Regions from separate parts of the Clostridium nitrophenolicum genome, predicted to be linked through region 3. Evidence: riboswitches for the same ligand, from Rfam matches in the RefSeq annotation. Region 3 holds a riboswitch; each other region holds the start of a gene.

Region 1 (5,947 bases), 280 kb from region 3:
TCAATTATAGCAAGCGGTATTTGAGTTATTGCAAATATAGAGAAAAACTTTATGAAGGATATTAAAACTCCTCCAGTCTTAGCAGGAAAAGCTAAGGCTAACTGTACAGATGTAGTTAAATATGTTGCTAAATCTCCAAACATTGCCGCTAAAAATACAGCCACTTTTTTATTTTTTCCTTTAACAACTTTGAAAATTAAGTAAGACACTATTGGTCCTACAATTCCCATTGAAAATACATTTGCGCCTAAAGTAGTTATTCCTCCATGTGCTAAAAGCAGAGCCTGAAATATAAGAACCAAAAGCCCTATAACTGACATTACAAAAGGTCCGAACAATATTGCTCCAAGACCTGTTCCTGTAGGATGTGAACAACTTCCTGTAACAGATGGTATCTTCATGGCTGATAGTATAAAAGCGTAAGCAGCTACAAGTCCTAGAAGCATCTTTATATCCTTGTTTTTTGCGGTTTTCTTTTTTATGTGCTTTAATCCCATAATAATAAAAGGTACAGATAAAACAAAATATACACCACACCATAACGGTGGTAAAAATCCTTCTGATATATGCATTGCATACACACTAGTAGTTAAGCTTATAATTAATGCTAGGGTCATAAGTATCGTATATTTTTTCTTCATTTATATTCCCCCATATTTTTGATAATTAATTAAAATTTTAATGATCTTAAGGTTTTTATAAGCAGTTCATTACATGCTCTATCTTTTATAGCAAACCTTACATAATCTTTGTCCAATCCCATGAAGTTATCACACTTTCTTATAACGACTCCTTTGTCTAAGCATAGATTATATAAACTATTACAATCTAATTCTTGAAGCTTACACAAAATAAAATTACTATATGTATTGTATACTCTTTCAATAAAAGTCAGACTTTTCAGCTCTTCAGTGATGAATTCTCTTTCTACTTCAACCCACTCTAATGACTTTTCTATATATTCCTTGTCACTCAAAGAATATTTTGCTGCAATTTCAGCAAAACAATTTACATTCCATGGGTTTTGTTTACTTTCTATTTTTTTTATCATTTCCTTATCTGCTGATATTCCGTAGCCTAGCCTTATTCCAGGCATAGCATAAAATTTTGTTAAAGCCTTTATTATAAATATACAACTATAACTTTCCGCTTCTTTTAAAAAACTAAATCCTCTTTTTCCTGTGAATTCAATAAAAGCCTCATCAATAATAATTTTTTTATTATTCTTCTCACAATAATCCATAATTTCTTTAAATTTATTCCTGTCTATTACTGAACCATTGGGATTATTAGGATTTCCTATAACTAAAGCCTCTGTTTCCTTGAGCTTTAAATATATATCATCATAATCATACTCTAAATTCTTTGTTAAAAAGGAGTACTTTATATCACATCCCCATTTTAGAGCGCTTTTTTCATACTCTACAAAAGATGGTACCGTCAAACATACACTTTTAAAACAGCTTATTGATAAATCTATAATTTCTGCTGCTCCGTTTCCTAGTACTATGCTATCCTCATATAATTTTGAGTCTACCGTTTCTATATGGGTTAGCTCATTTTCAAAATAATCTTTACTAAATTTTATATAATCCACAATATAACCTTTCAGCTTCCTATATTGTATGTCTGGATATCTTTCCACAGAGTTCAAAGCTTCTTCTATATGATTTTTAAAGCTTTTCGGCACCCCAAGAGGGTTTATATTCGAGCTAAAATCAATTAGTTTCTTGCCTTTGAACAAACCTTCTGTATAAACATCTCCTCCATGCTCCAATGTAATCACTTCCTGTATATTTATTTTAGTATTATATGTTTTACTGTAATTAACATATGTTTATTTATTGATAACTAAACTTTAATCATTAATATTCCTAAGATATACATTACAACCATCAGTATTTCTGCGGCATACATAAGCTTTATGCAGTCATTTATATGCTCAAAACTTAGATCCAGCTTCTTATCTCCAATAGTTGGTTTGTATACAACTTCTCCAAAATAAATATTTGTACCTCCAAGTTGTATTCTCATAGCTCCTGCTGCAGCTCCTTCTGGATAAGCACAATTAGGACTTTTATGATTTTTTCTATCTCTTATCATTATTTTAAAACTTTCAATTGGATTTCCCTTTACAATAAAGGCAACTATACAGATAAGTAACCCTGTAAGCCTTGCAGGTATAAGGTTAACTACATCATCTACCTTTGCTGGAAAGAATCCAATGTGTTTATACTTTTCATTCATATATCCAAGCATTGAGTCCATTGTGTTAATACCTTTATACATCATTGCTAAAGGAGCTCCCCCAATTATGGCATAAAATAACGGAGCAATTACTCCATCTGCTGCATTTTCTGCTACTGTCTCTACATCTGCTCTTATTATTTCTTTATCACCAAGGCTCTTGGTATCTCTTCCAACTATATATGAAAGTTTTATTCTAGCATCTTCTAAATCATTGTTCTTTAATGCATAGTACACATTTTTAGCTTCGCTGCTCAAACACTTAGCTGCAAGGGTAGTCCATATTATCATTACATTTAAAACATGATATAACCATAAAACATGTTTTGTTATGGCAAGTATAAAAAATGGAATGATAAAGCTTATAAGTGCAACTACTACTACGATAAGACCTCCAAAAGCTTTAATGCCAGCATCAGTTTTGCACAGCTTTCTTCCCTTTTTTTCTAAATAAGCTATGAGTTTGCCTATATAAATAACTGGATGCGGAAACCAATGAGGATCTCCAATTATCCAATCTATTAGCATGGCTAACAATATGTCTAAAACATTGGTCATAAGGAAAGATGTAATCAAAATTTCTCACCTCAAAAATTTATTTATTCCCATTACTATTTATTCCCATTACTTCGTAGATTTTATTAATATCCAAGCTTTCCCTAACAATGTCAGCAAGCTTATCTAACTCTTTTTCTCTAAGACTTTCATAGGTGCTTGACTTTTTAACCTCTAATCCTTTTGATACCCTTATCTTATTTAGAATATATTCTCTAAAATCTACTCCATCAAAGATTCCATGTATATAAGTTCCCATAATATTTCCTTCTTCATTTATAGCTCCATCATTAAGCTCAACCTTTTCACCGTTTTTATCCATAATTTTAAATAAAGGTTTTGCATTTTTACCATAATTGCATATTCCCATATGAATTTCATAGCCATAAATATTTAGTTTTCTATTTTCCTTTAACTCCTCATTCTTATACACATTAAACTTTTCCATACTTTCAGCATTTACTCTTGTAGTTACTTTTTCTTCTTCAAAAACAGTTTCTACATCTAGCACTGCCATACCTTCTGTCTCTTTTACATCTGTTTCTACACCATAAGGATCCTTTAGAACCTTTCCAAGTATTTGATAACCACCACATATACCAATAAGTAATCCAGTTCTACTATAATCCTTTATAGCTTTTTCCAATCCACATGCTCTTAATTTAAGCAAATCTTCAATAGTATTCTTGCTTCCTGGAATAATAACAAGATCAGGATGTCCTAGTTCTTCTACGGAAGTTACAAATCTTACCGAAACATCTTCCTCACTTTTTAAAGCATCTAAGTCAGTAAAATTAGAAATATGTGGCAACTTAATTACTGCGATATCAATATTACCTGTAATTTTAGTATTAAATTCTACTGCTCCATCTTCATCTTCCAATGCCAGGGTAAAATGTGGAACTACCCCCATACAGGTCACTTTTATAATATCTTCTAGCATAGTAAGACCTGGTTTTAATATCTCCACATCTCCTCTAAATTTATTAATTATAGTACCCTTAACTCTAGCTCTTTCTTCTTCAGTAAATAAGAGCATTGTACCAGCAAGTGATGCAAAAACGCCTCCCTTATCTATATCACCAGCTATAATTACAGGTGCATCAACTAGTTCCGCCATACCCATGTTTACTATGTCTCTGTCTCTTAAATTTATTTCTGCAGGACTTCCTGCGCCTTCCATTACTATTATATCAAATTTTTGTTCCATACTTTCAAAATGATCTTTTAACATATCTCTAAATTCTAGTTTCATATTATGATATTCCATAGCTGTGCTATTTCCGTAAACCTTACCATTAACTATGATTTGGCACTTTTTATCTGATGTAGGCTTCAAAAGTATAGGATTCATATATGCTTCTGGTTGAAGACCTGCAGCATATGCTTGTAGTACTTGAGCACGTCCCATTTCTTTGCCATCTAAAGTTATGTATGAATTTAACGACATATTTTGAGCTTTAAACGGGCAAACTGAATATCCATCCTGCTTAAAAATTCTGCATAACGCCGTCACTAGTATACTTTTTCCTACAGAAGATCCAGTTCCTTGAATCATTATTTTTGCCATAAATATATATCCCCCTCTTGTATATATAAATTCCGCTTTATCAATTATACATTAATTGCTAAATCATTTTTACACCAAATTACATATAATCATTTTTTTCAAAAATTTAAGCAGCAAACTTCCAAAGTTTGCTGCTTTTAACATAAAAAAACCGGCTTAAGCCGGAAGTGATCATATTAAAAGTACTTTCCCTCCGAAAGCTTATACTACTCACATCTAGGCAGGTCTCCTGGCTCATGAATCATTCTCGCCTTCACCTTCCTCTTATGAAGAGTGGCATGCTGAAGGTTCGTCATCAATTACAGTAGCGGGGGCTGCTGCGGACTTTAACCGCATTCCCTTTTCACCTTTTAAAAGGCACCTAAACTCGTAATATTTATTTTTCAATCTTAGTTTATTATAGCCCAACATATATGTCAATAATATCTATTTGTAATATGTAGCCATAATAACTTATAAAAATAACCTCAGCAATGTCTAATGCCTTTTTTCTCACTTTATGTTATTTTCTATTAAAAAGCTATTATCATTAATTACAATATCATAATTGTCATCTCTTATAATACTATGATCCTCGGCAAACACTAGCACTCTCTTAAAGATACCTTGTACATATTCAAAATCATGAGTAGAACAAATTATAGTTTTTCCACTGTTATTTAGTTTAATCATAAGCTCTCTCAAAAACTTTTTTCCCTTTGGATCAATTGCATTCATAGGTTCATCTAAAATTAAAACTTCTGGATTTAAAGCAAGTACCGCAGCTATAGCAACTCTTTTTTTCTCTCCACCACTTAAGTTATATGGCTCTCTATCTTTTAGATCTTCAATATCAAGAAGTCTCAAACAGTCACAAACTCTTCTGTCTACTTCCTTATCGTCCATTCCCATTTGTCTTGGTCCAAAGGCTATTTCATCGTAAACATTTGAACAAAAAAGTTGTGCATCAGAATTTTGAAATACAAATCCAACTTTTTTATGAAAAAGCTTACTAAAATTACTATTCTCCATTTTCTTTTTATCTATTTCTTCACTGTTAAAATAATACTTTCCTTTTGTCGCAAATATTATTCCATTTAATAACTTCAAAAAAGTTGATTTTCCACTTCCATTTGGACCTATTAAAGCAATTGATTCTCCTTCTTTAATATCTACGTTTATATTTTTTAACACTTCTGCATCTTTGTATTTAAAGATAATATCTTTAATTTGAATCATAATATCACATCCTAGCAAAATAAAAATACAACAATATAACAAGCATATTGACAGAGCCATATATCAAGTCTTTGATACCAAATTTTGAATTTGTATAAGATGAATATTCTCCTGTAAACCCTCTACATTCCATAGCTGAATACATTTCATCGCCCATTTCTTTTGACTTTAAAAAAAGATTACCCATTATTCTTGTTACAGATGAATATTTATTATCATTTTTTCCAATAGATCTTAACCTTAATGCATAAAACATTTCTAATGAGAATTCACCTAAAATGTATATATATTTTATAGTAATATCAAAAACCAATATAAATACATCTGGTATAAAGAAAAGCTTTAGTGCCTTTGTTA
Region 2 (5,947 bases), 950 kb from region 3:
ATAATAATATTATATATAAGCATCAAGATTATTTCAATTGCAATAGCAAAATATTTTTACTTGCATTTTATCTTGATATGCTTTTTCTTTAAAATTCACCCTATCATCTTAACATGTTGATAAATCAAACTCAATAGATAATGATAAATTTAAGGTAAAATTAGGAATGAAATTTTTTCGTTTTTCTGGAAGCAAATTAATATATTCATTATTATATAGCATACTCTTTGTTTTGTAAATAGAGTATATTATATGCTATTTAGCATACTCTATATAATATGTATTTTTTAGCTATTTAATGTATAATATTATGCTAATTCAATTAAGTTACATGAAAATAAATAATAAGCCAGTACGACGCAAAATAGACTATCATACTGGCTTGTTATTTATTTTAATATGACTAAGAAGCTTACAAAAATATTAAACAGAATATAAACAAACTGTCTCTTATAGTGACACTTTATTAATTGTCTTAGTAATGGGTATTATATGCGGCTTACCAGTTACAGGATTGTTTATTATACATATGTTTATGTTGTAAACTTTCTTTATATTTTCTTCTGTAAGTACTTCTTCTGGGGTACCTAGTGCTACAATTGAACCTTTGTTTATAAGTACCAAATAATCACTATATTGTGCTGCTAAATTTAAATCATGAAGTACAGCAATAACAGTTACTTTTTTATTTATGGATTTGATGGTATCTAATATTTCAACTTGGTGATATATATCTAAATGAGATATTGGCTCATCCAATAATATAATATCTGTATCCTGTGCTAGCGCTCTTGCTATAATAACTCTCTGCTGCTCTCCACCGCTTAATTGGTTTATACATTTATCTTTAAGCTCCCAAGTACTTGTCATTTTCATAGCCTCTTTAGCTATGTTATAATCTTCTTTTGATTCATCTTGAAACCTGGATATGTAAGGATTTCTTCCCATTAAAACAATATCTAAAACAGAGAAGTCAAAATCCAAACTAGTATTTTGAGGTACTACAGAAAGCTTTTTAGCTAGAGCTTTATTTTTAAAATTTAATACATCCATACCTTCTATAAAAACTGTATTCTTATTAGGAGCTAATGATGAAGCTATGTTCTTTAATAATGTAGTCTTGCCAGAACCATTAGATCCTATAATACTGTAAAAACCACCTTTGGAGAAATCTATATTGATATTATGCAATATTTCTTTTTCTCCAAAGCTGCAGCATAAATTCTTTACTTTAACTACTGGAAAATTAGCAGCATCCATTATAACACCTTCTTTTTATTTTTAATTAAAAGATATATAAAGTAAGGAGCACCAAACGTAGCCGTTATAGCTCCTACTGGAATTTCAGCAGGAGATGCCAATGTTCTTGCGAATGTATCTGATATAACCATAAACGCAGCACCGGCGACAACAGAGAACGGTAGTAATGATCTGTGGTCTGGGCCTAGAAGCATTCTTACTATATGAGGAATAATTAATCCTACAAATCCTATGATTCCGCTTACAGATACACATGCAGCAACAATCATAGAAGAACTAATTAGTAGTATTTTCTTTATTGTTTCAACCTCTATTCCTAAACTCTTTGCAGTTTCATCGCCTGTAAGAATTATATTTAAGTCCTTTGAAAAGGACAGTATTATAAGTATACCAATAAATAAAAATGGTAATAACACTAGAATCTGAGTGTAGCTTGCAGAACTAACACTCCCCATAGTCCAAAATACAATTCTTTCAACTTCCTGTCTATTAAATACCATAATTATAGAAAGTAATGAGGATAACAAAAAATTCATAGATATACCAGCCAAAAGCAATGTATTTGTAGGAATTTTATTTTTAACTCTTGCTATATTATATACTAAGACAGTTGTTAAAATTGAACCTAAGAATGCTGTTATAGTAATAGCAGATGACCCTAAAAAGGATGATTCAAAACCTAATACAAATCCAATAGCAGCTCCAACAGCAGCTCCAGAGGATATACCAAGTACATATGGGTCTGCCATTGGATTTTTAAATATAGCTTGAAAAGATAGTCCAACTGTAGATAATCCCATACCTACAAGAGCTGCTAACATTATTCTAGGTAATCTTATCTTTAATATAATCAATCTATGGTTCTCTGGTATTCCAGCTAATGATATAAACTTATTAATTATAGGTACTTTATTTAAAATAATGCATAGGCTCTCTTTAATCGGTATATCAGCAGAACCTAAAGTAGTTGCTGTAATAATAATTAAAAATAAAATAATTATAAAAACGCAAAACATTAACTTAAAGTGTTTTTTGTTTTGAGTAAAATTCATAAATAAGTTCCTTCCATTTATTATTTAAAGGCTTCAGGGTGGATTATTTTTGCCAATGCTTCTAAACCATCTGCCAATCTTGGACCTTGTCTGTTAATAATATCTTCATCTATTTCAAAAAGTTTATTCTTTTTTACTACATCTAACTCCTTATAGCCCTCAGTATTTTTAATTCCTTCTTTTGAGTCAAATTTATTTGAGCATATAAGTATTTCAGGATTTTTTTCTATAAGTTTTTCAACGCTATATTTCCAACCATTTGTATCAGCTGCTGCATTTTTCCCTCCTGCCATTTCAATCATTTTTCCTATGAAAGTATCTTTACCAGCGGTAAAGTCTCCGCCTTTTCCAAAACCTACTACATAATATACTGAAGGGGTATTTTTACCTTTAACTTTTTCTTGTACATCTTTTATCTTTTGTTTCATTCCTAAAACAATATCAGCTGCCTTTTGATTTGCATTAAGTACTTTACCAGTGTTTTTTATAATATCATAGGTACCTTCAAAACTTTCGCTTCCCGATAATACAAGAACTTTTATATTAATCTCTTCTAGTTTTTTTAAGTCTTCTTTTGTAATGGGATTAGAAGCTATAACTAAATCAGGTTTTAATTCCGCAATTTTTTCTATATTGGGATCCATTAAGCTTCCTATAGATTGAATCTTACTTACCTCTTTTGGATATGTACAAAAGTCAGTTCTTCCGATAAGTAGCTTTTGCTTATCAAGTGCATAAATGGTTTCTGTAATATTAGGTGCTATTGATATAATTTTTGTAGGCTCTTTTTCTATAGTTACCTCTCTATTAAATGAGTCCTTTATTTTAAGTGGATAAGTTGTATTACTTACAATTTCATTCTGTTCCTTATTTTCTTTTGAAGTTAATGAATTATCTTTGTTATTACAACCAACTAAAGAGAAAATTAGTATAAAGAGAGCTAATAGTAAACAGTTTTTCTTTAAATTTGACATTTTATGTCCCTCCTATTTTTTATTGAATTCAAGTGTCTAGGTAAAACTAAATTTTTCACCAAAATAAAAAACCATTATCAAGCAGATAACGGTTTTGTAAGTAAAAAAATACCCACTACTACCAGCCTATCCGCGTAAGCCTATTAGTGCTTAAAAGTTTTAGGCAGGTCTCCTGACTCTGATTCATCATGTATTGACGCCTTCCCTGTTACCAAGTGACATAAATGTCGATACACTCCTCATTACAGTGGCGGGACCGTATGAGATTTTCACTCATTTCCCTTTTAAACTTATTTAATGCTTTTAGCATATAACAAGTACCTAAAATTCATTATTAACTTTAATATAAGTATACCACTTATTAGCCTATCTTTCACCTAACTTTAAGTTTGGTATTGCATTTAAAGTCAATGGTGCTACATTTCCCTTCATATATTCAAAATAAGCCGCACTTCCTATCATAGCTGCATTATCTGTACAAAGTACAAATTCTGGGAATAATACATCTATATTATCCTTTCTTCCTGCACTAATTAAGGTTTCTCTAAGACAACTATTTGCAGCAACACCACCAGCTACTGCTATTTTATTCACCTTTTTTAATTTACAAGCTTTCATAGCATTATCAACTAAAAAATCTACTACTGCTTTTTGAAAAGATGCAGCTACATCTGCCTTATTTATCTCTTCTTTTTTCATCTCCATCTGGTTTAAGTAATTTAATACAGCAGATTTAACACCACTAAATGAAAAATCTAAAGATTTATCATCATGAAAATTAGCTCTTGGAAACTTTATAGCCTGTGGATTTCCTTCTTTGGATAGCTTATCAATTTTAGGACCTCCAGGATATCCAAGTCCAATAGCTCTAGCAACTTTATCATAAGCTTCCCCTGCAGCATCATCCCTTGTTTGCCCTAGTACTTCAAACTCACCATAATCCTTCATATATACTATAAAAGTATGACCTCCAGATACTACTAGACAAACAAAAGGTGGCTTCAATTCTTTATATTGAATAAAGTTTGCACTTATGTGCCCCTCTATATGATTAACACCTATTAAAGGTTTCTTTAATGCATAAGCTAATCCCTTAGCATATTGTAATCCTACTAAAAGCGCCCCTACAAGTCCTGGACCATAAGTTACGCCAATAGCGTCTATCTCATCTAAAGTAACTCCTGCCTTGTCAAGTGCCTCTTGAACAACAAATCCTATAGCCTCTACGTGCTTTCGTGAAGCTACTTCTGGCACAACTCCTCCAAATTTAGTATGTATATCTATCTGAGATGATATTATATTTGATAAAACTTCTCTACCGTTAACCACTACTGCTGCCGAAGTTTCATCACAGCTGGTCTCTATAGCAAGTATCTTTATATCTTCACTCATTGAATTTACCTCACTTTTTAGTTATTACAAATTCCAACAATTATTATACTTTATACAAAAATTATAATCAACGTTATATGTATATGATATAATTATTAGTAAAGCGAAACTACATAGAGAAACTAACTAGAAAGTTAACTTTCGGTCTAGTACCCCTATAGAAGGAGTAAGTTATGAAGCAAAATTATGCAAAGGTTATAGTAAAAGGTTCTCCAATATCTAAGTCAAACTTTAAGCTTTTTAATGTAAACGGAAGAGCTATACTTCCATTTAACTCTGGAAAATATCATGATAGATATGCTCTTTATGAGGAGGAAATAGCCTATGCTACTAGAGCTCAGAATCCTAATGTTGTACTCTCTGAATCTTTAATAGCAATATTAAAAGTATATTATAAAAGTGAAAAGAGACATCCTGATACTAATAATATTACAAAAAGTATTTTTGACGGTATTGAAAAAAGTGGGCTAATTATAAATGATGCTCAAATAAGGAGAATTATAATAGAAGAATTTTATGATAGAGAAAATCCTAGATTTGAGTTAGAACTTTTTGGAGAAAGCAGTTATTCTATTGATTATAAAATAAATCCTAAAGAAAATAAGGACAATCCAATAGAGTACTCTCCTCCATCAAACAAAAAACTAAAATTGCCTTCATCTTCAAAGGCTTGTAAATCTAATTCAGACGATAATATATTTCACTGTGAAATATGTAATAAAATTATAAAAAAATCTGACTGCATTACCGCTAACAAAGGTAAAACATTAATATGTAAAAGCTGTTTTAAGAACTTGTTCTAGCTCCTATTATTATAATCTTATATGTAAAATCTAATAGGATTTCTAAGTTAAATTTCTACTTAGAAACTCCTATTCTTTAAAAAATTCATCTATTATCTTTTCTGCCATTCTTTTTTGTATAGTTGATTTAATAACCAAAGATAATACAGTTACAATCAGCTTGTTTATATCCTTATCATTGCAATCTACTAGTTTTTCTTCCTCAGTAAACATATTATCAAAAGTACTTTTAAAATCTTCAACTTCCTTTTTCTCTATATCTAAAAACTCGTTATATATGCTCAGTAAATTACCATCACAATCTTCTTCCGACTTTATCATATCTACCAAAGGTGAAAAAAGGGTTTGTATATCATTTATTGATAGTATCTGTTTTAGATGATATGTAAGAATTATTAATACCATATGCTGTCTAGAATATTTCTTTTTTTTAGGAGGCATTAAAATACCAGCCTTAGTATAGTTA
Region 3 (5,947 bases):
CTGTGCGTTAGCTGGAACAACTCATAATATAGATAGAAGTTTTACTGCTAAAGAATTAGGTTTTAAAAAGTCAGTAGATAATTTTTTAGATGGAGTAAGTGATAGAGATTATGTTATAGAGTTGTTGTCCTGTTTTTCTATAATGATGATGCATTTAAGTCGCTTAAGCGAAGAATTAATCTTGTGGAGCAGTAAAGAGTTTGACTTCATTGAAATAGATGATGAATTCTCAACTGGAAGCAGCATTATGCCTCAGAAAAAAAATCCAGATGCTGCAGAGCTTATAAGAGGTAAAACCGGGAGAGTATACGGATCACTCATAGCACTGCTTACCACTATGAAAGGCATTCCCCTTGCCTATAACAAGGATATGCAGGAAGATAAAGAACAGTTTTTTAACTCCTTAGATACGATATTAAGCTGTTTAAAAATTATGAGAGGTATGCTCTCCTCATTAAAAGTTAAAAAAGAAAATACTTTTAATGCAGTTAAAAAAGGATTCCTTAACGCTACAGAAGCAGCAGACTATCTTGTAAATAAAGGAATGCCTTTTAGAGATGCACATAAAGTAATAGGGGAAATAGTACTTTATTGTGAAGGAAAAAATAAAGCTATAGAGGATATATACTTAGAGGAGCTAAAGAAATTCAGCGAATTATTTGATGAGGATGTATATGAATTTATAGACTACGGCAATACTTTAAACAGAGGCATTAAAGTGGAGCTCAAATAATATTGCCCCAAATTTTTATTAAATTAAATATAGAAAGAGGAAAGGCTTTTATAAGACTTTCCTCTTTCCTTTTTAGAGATATTTTAAATTTAAATAACTATTTAACTTCTCCTGGATCTCTAGTTCTGTCTCTATCTCTTCCGAAAAATGAAAGAGCATATAATCCTGCTATGCCAACAAGTGCGTATACTATTCTGCTAAATGAAGACATTGTGCCGAATAATGAATCTACTAAGTTAAACTGAAAGAATCCTATTAGTCCCCAGTTTATAGCACCTATAACAACTAATATTAGTGCAATAACATCTAGTGTTCTCATATTCACATCTCCTTTATAATTTTGTACAACAATAGTATTCGCAAATTTTTAAAAAATATAAGTAAAGAATAAAAAAAGGGAAAAAATTTCCCTAAAATTATAATTTATTTATCTAATATATTAAGTTCCATATTTCTATCAATTGATTGAACTAAAGATATGAATGTATCTGTTCTCTGAATGCCTTCTACTGACTGAATTTTATTCATTAACAAGTTTTGAAGATCAGTAATGTTTTTACAGATAACCTTTACAAAGATTGAGTATTGGCCAGTAGTATAATGGAGCTCAACAATTTCTCTTACTAATTTCAATTGATCAAGTACAAAATTGTAGGATCTAGCTTTGTCGAGATAAATTCCAATGAAGCAGCAGACATCGTAACCCAGCTTTGAATTATCCACTATAAGTTTTGTGCCTTTTATGATACCGATATCTTCCATTTTTTTCATTCTAACATGAATAGTTCCTCCACTTACATGGCATTGTCTTGCTATTTCTAAAAATGGTGTTCTTGAGTCCTTGATAAGTATATCCAAAATTTGAAGATCCAAATCGTCTAATCCATTAACCTTTAAATTCATTTATTACCACTCCTCATTTATTGTATAACATGCTTTCAATAATTGGCATAATATTAACAAAGTAAGTAATTTTATTATAACAGAAATTTTTGTTAATTTGATGAACTAAATGTTATTGTATTAATAAAAAAATACTTTTATTAATATTAATGTTTATTTGAAGATAAGTATAATATTTAGTATAGTCATTTAATAATATTTTAATATACTATAAAAATATTTCAATATCATTATAACGCAATTATGAAAAAATTACAGTAATACTTAACAAGCTATTTATAAAGGTATTGCTATAAATTTAAAAGTGTATAATAATAGAAGTAATATATACTAATTCAAAGGGGGAAAATAAAATGCCATTATGGTTACAAGTTATCTTTCAAATTTTATTTTTTGTAATTATATTCTTAGTAGTTTATAATCAATTAAAAATCCATGTGTTATCAAAATTACATCCAAATAAGTGGCTGATTTTGGGATTAGCTATAGCGGCATTCTTTGTACCAACTATGATAGCTGCATATTTTAAATATAATATAAATGGCACTGTATGGCAGTATGTTCAATCGGCGATATTCATAGTACTGTTTTTATGGTTTGTAGATTTGAGAAGTGGAGCTATATATAATACAGCTAATAGAGGATCAAGAAATACAAAAAATAGTAAAAGTAATGTTGTTATAAAGCCTAAAGCTAAACCAAATAGAGCAAAAAATAATCAAAAGAAGTAATTGTAAGAAGTTTCTAGTATTTACTAGGAACTTTTTATTTTTATATAGATAAGTATAGTGCATCCAATCACTTGGTTGAATGCTTTTAAATGAATATAAGTATTAAATTCTATAGGAAATAAGAATTCTAGATAATTTCAGGTTGAGATATGTCGAATGATGTTTGATATAATGTCGAAAAAAATATTTTTTGAAAATATATTGACTGATTATGCAATTAATGTTATTATAATATTGTAAATGAAGTCGAAAAGCATCAATGAGACACCGGGTTTTATTGATGTTAATAAGCTTTTCATTAAACAATATCCCCTATTTAGCCGCATGCTCCCCCATGTAGGCTTTTTTTTTATTTAAATATAGTGATTTTGTATTTTTAATACAAAATCACTATATTTTTTTCTAGGCTAGCTAACTTCTTGTACATTATTATTTTTAATATTACGCTTTCTACCAATATAATATCCTACAAAGCCTGCGCCTGCAGCAGCTTGAAATGCAAATAGAAAACTTTCTACTTCACCAGATGGTGGCTCCCAAATGTGATTAAACCAAGGCGTATATTCTTTATTTACTTCAGAAATTACTCCTTCTATTTGATCATCAGCTCCTCCAAACTCGCCTTTAGAGCCTATGATAAAAGAACCTACGATAAGTATAATGCAAAAAGAAATAAGTAATAGATTTTTCCTTTTCATATTAAATCACCTCGTTTAATGATAGTAATTCGCTCTTTGAATGTTTCTCTATAAACTCAAATATCATAACTGTCACTATTCCTTCAACTATAGCTAGTGGAAGCTGAGTTACTGCAAATATAGAAACAAATTTTATAAAAGATATAAACACTCCGCCATCTTTAGCAGGAAAAGAAAGTGCAAGCTGAACTGATGTTATAAAGTATGTAGCAAGATCACCAATACTAGCTGCTAAAAATACTGCAATTTTTTTGTTTTTATGTTTTAGAAGCCTATATATTGTATAAGATACTATTGGACCTGCTATACCCATTGAAAAAGTATTTGCACCAAGGGTTGTGATACCTCCATGGGCAAGGAATATAGCTTGAAAGGTTAGTACTAATACACCAATAACAGCCATCACAAATGGACCAAAAATAATTGCGCCAAAACCGGTACCTGTAGGATGAGAGCAGCTTCCTGTAACTGATGGAATCTTCATCGCTGAAAGTACAAAAGAATATGCAGCTACAAGGCCAAGAAGCATTTTTATGTCTTTGTTTCTTAATGTAGCTTTTCTTATGTCTCTCATACCTAAAATAAAAAATGGAGCAGAGAGTATAAAATAGAATATGCACCAGCTAGGAGGTAAAAATCCTTCGGAAATGTGCATTGCATAAGCTATTGATGGAACTGAAAGCACCAATGCCAATACATAAATAAATAATAGTCTTTTTTTCATTAATGATTCCCCCTTAATTAATTTTTAAATAAATAAAATCCCTTTAACTTACGTTAAAGGGATTAAATAACTTATCTAAATCAATAATAAAACCTAAAAAAGCAACAGATGTTAACTATTTTTAGTTAAATTATAGCATTCAGTAACAATTATTCACCTTATATCCACGTAAGGTTAAAGAATAACAAACAATATAGGCAGGTCTCCTGACTCAAGTATCATCATTCTTATAAGCCTTCCCAGACTACGCCAGTGGCATTATTATAAGAACTTCTCTCTTACAGTGGCGGGACCGTGAGGGATTTTCACCCAACTTCCCTATTAAGCAGTGTATTAACTGCACCTATATTTTATTAAATTTTTAACAATAATTACTTTCCTGCTAATTTTAACATAAATGTTTATTTAAGACAAGCTTAAAATAGTTTTAATAGGTATGTTATTCATGAACAATAAGTTCAAATACATCTGGTCTTGAGTAATGACCAACTACATCAAAATCTATTCTGCTTTGTACAACTTCATCTAATTCTAAGTCAGCAATTAAAATTTCTTCTCTATTATAAACAGGCTCAACTACATATTTTCCAAAAGGATTAACTATACAGCTGCCGCCAGGGCACATAACTTCTGGCTGAGACTCTAATTCATGATAGTAGTTTAGATCTGTCGGATACATGTTTTTTTCAACATATTGATTACATCCGATTACAAAACATCTGCCTTCTAAGGCTATATGCCTCATAGTACACTGCCATTCTTCTCTTGAATCTGCTGTAGGAGCAATATAAATAGTTACGCCTTTAGAATATAAGGCCATACGAGCTAATGGCATGTAGTTTTCCCAACATATTAATGAACCCATTTTGCCATAAGGTGTGTCTAATACTGTGAGAGTACTTCCATCACCTTCCCCCCAAATACAGCGCTCTGTGCCTGTAGGTTTAAGTTTTCTATGTTTCCCTAAAAGTTTTCCATCAGGTCCAAAGAACAGGTTTGTGCAGTAAAGAGTATTATTTAGTCCTTCACCATCTTTTTCTATAACTCCTATAGATAAATATACTCCAGCTTCTTGGGCTGCTTTTCCGAGAATGTCTGTAACATCACTAGGTACTGATACAGAATTTTCATAGTAACGCTGCCAATCTTTACGTCCTTCCATTGTTCTGCTGCCGACAACAAATCCAAAGGAAAGTCCTCTTGGATAAGCGGAAATGAATGCTTCAGGAAAAACTACTATGTTTGCACCTTTTTTTCCTGCTTCTTTGATTAAAGCTAAAGTCTTTTCAACAGTAGCGTCAAGATCCATAATAACAGGAGCCGCTTGGACTGCCGCAACTCTCACAATTTTGATAGCATTTTTCATATTAACATCCCCTTTAAACTTAGTAAACATTTATTATAAATTCATACTATTATAGTATAATTAAAGTATCAACAAACAAAATTTATAACTGTTATAGTACAAAATTAAGGGAGCTGTTTAAATTGCTAAAATATCAGCTGATTGTTCAATATATTAAAAATGAGATTTTAAATGGAAATCTTACAGCAAAGAAAAAGTTGCCTTCTCTAAGAAGTATATCTCAATTATTTGGATGTAGTATCGGTACTGTTTTAAAAGCCTATAATGAGCTCGAAAAGGAACATATCATTTATTCATTATCCAAAAGTGGGTATTATGTACTAGAAAGTGATTTTTCTAGTGATAATTCTTTTGAAAATCCTCTAATTGATTTTTCATCAGGAGCTCCTGATATTGATACTTTACCTTATAAAAAATTTCAACACTGTTTAAACAATGCTATAGAACTTTATAAAGAAACGCTATTTACTTATTGTGATCCTCGTGGGTTAAATTCATTAATCCAAGTTTTAACTAACCATCTTAAAGAATATCAAATATTCACCAAAGCAGATAATATTGTTATAACCACAGGGTCTCAACAAGCTTTAAATATTTTAGCAACCATGCCATTTCCAAATGGAAATTCTAATGTTCTTGTTGAACAACCAACCTATTATGGAATAATTAAATCCCTAGAACTAAACAATGTTTCTGCTTTAGGAATTGAAAGAGGATTAAATGGCATTAATCTTCATGAATTAGAAAAGTTATTTAAATACGGCAATATTAAGTTTTTTTATACTATTCCTA

Evidence for each region. A riboswitch is a leader RNA that binds a small molecule or an ion and turns the genes downstream of it on or off. The one in region 3 is predicted to bind cobalamin.
Region 1: another riboswitch for cobalamin. It lies ahead of ACZ5N4_RS02975 (cobyric acid synthase); the one in region 3 lies ahead of ACZ5N4_RS01740 (energy-coupling factor ABC transporter permease).
Region 2: another riboswitch for cobalamin. It lies ahead of ACZ5N4_RS24660 (ABC transporter substrate-binding protein); the one in region 3 lies ahead of ACZ5N4_RS01740 (energy-coupling factor ABC transporter permease).

The regions. Positions count from the first base shown of each region.
Region 1 covers NZ_AP042469.1:656,509-662,455, reverse strand. The annotation lists gene ACZ5N4_RS02990 (energy-coupling factor ABC transporter permease) at 1-641, opposite strand, end outside; gene ACZ5N4_RS02985 (pyridoxal phosphate-dependent aminotransferase) at 671-1,777, opposite strand; gene cbiB (adenosylcobinamide-phosphate synthase CbiB) at 1,852-2,805, opposite strand; gene ACZ5N4_RS02975 (cobyric acid synthase) at 2,843-4,372, opposite strand; cobalamin riboswitch at 4,575-4,752, opposite strand; gene ACZ5N4_RS02970 (energy-coupling factor ABC transporter ATP-binding protein) at 4,865-5,590, opposite strand; gene ACZ5N4_RS02965 (energy-coupling factor transporter transmembrane component T family protein) at 5,595-5,947, opposite strand, start outside.
Region 2 covers NZ_AP042469.1:5,195,143-5,201,089, forward strand. The annotation lists gene ACZ5N4_RS24650 (ABC transporter ATP-binding protein) at 451-1,260, opposite strand; gene ACZ5N4_RS24655 (FecCD family ABC transporter permease) at 1,260-2,312, opposite strand; gene ACZ5N4_RS24660 (ABC transporter substrate-binding protein) at 2,333-3,286, opposite strand; cobalamin riboswitch at 3,432-3,626, opposite strand; gene tsaD (tRNA (adenosine(37)-N6)-threonylcarbamoyltransferase complex transferase subunit TsaD) at 3,653-4,678, opposite strand; gene ACZ5N4_RS24670 (RusA family crossover junction endodeoxyribonuclease) at 4,852-5,481, shown strand; gene ACZ5N4_RS24675 (DUF1836 domain-containing protein) at 5,551-5,947, opposite strand, start outside.
Region 3 covers NZ_AP042469.1:376,425-382,371, forward strand. The annotation lists gene argH (argininosuccinate lyase) at 1-733, shown strand, start outside; gene ACZ5N4_RS01720 (DUF378 domain-containing protein) at 831-1,052, opposite strand; gene ACZ5N4_RS01725 (Lrp/AsnC ligand binding domain-containing protein) at 1,157-1,636, opposite strand; gene ACZ5N4_RS01730 (hypothetical protein) at 1,990-2,367, shown strand; gene ACZ5N4_RS01735 (energy-coupling factor ABC transporter substrate-binding protein) at 2,775-3,065, opposite strand; gene ACZ5N4_RS01740 (energy-coupling factor ABC transporter permease) at 3,067-3,789, opposite strand; cobalamin riboswitch at 3,969-4,151, opposite strand; gene ACZ5N4_RS01745 (carbon-nitrogen hydrolase family protein) at 4,229-5,155, opposite strand; gene ACZ5N4_RS01750 (aminotransferase-like domain-containing protein) at 5,278-5,947, shown strand, end outside.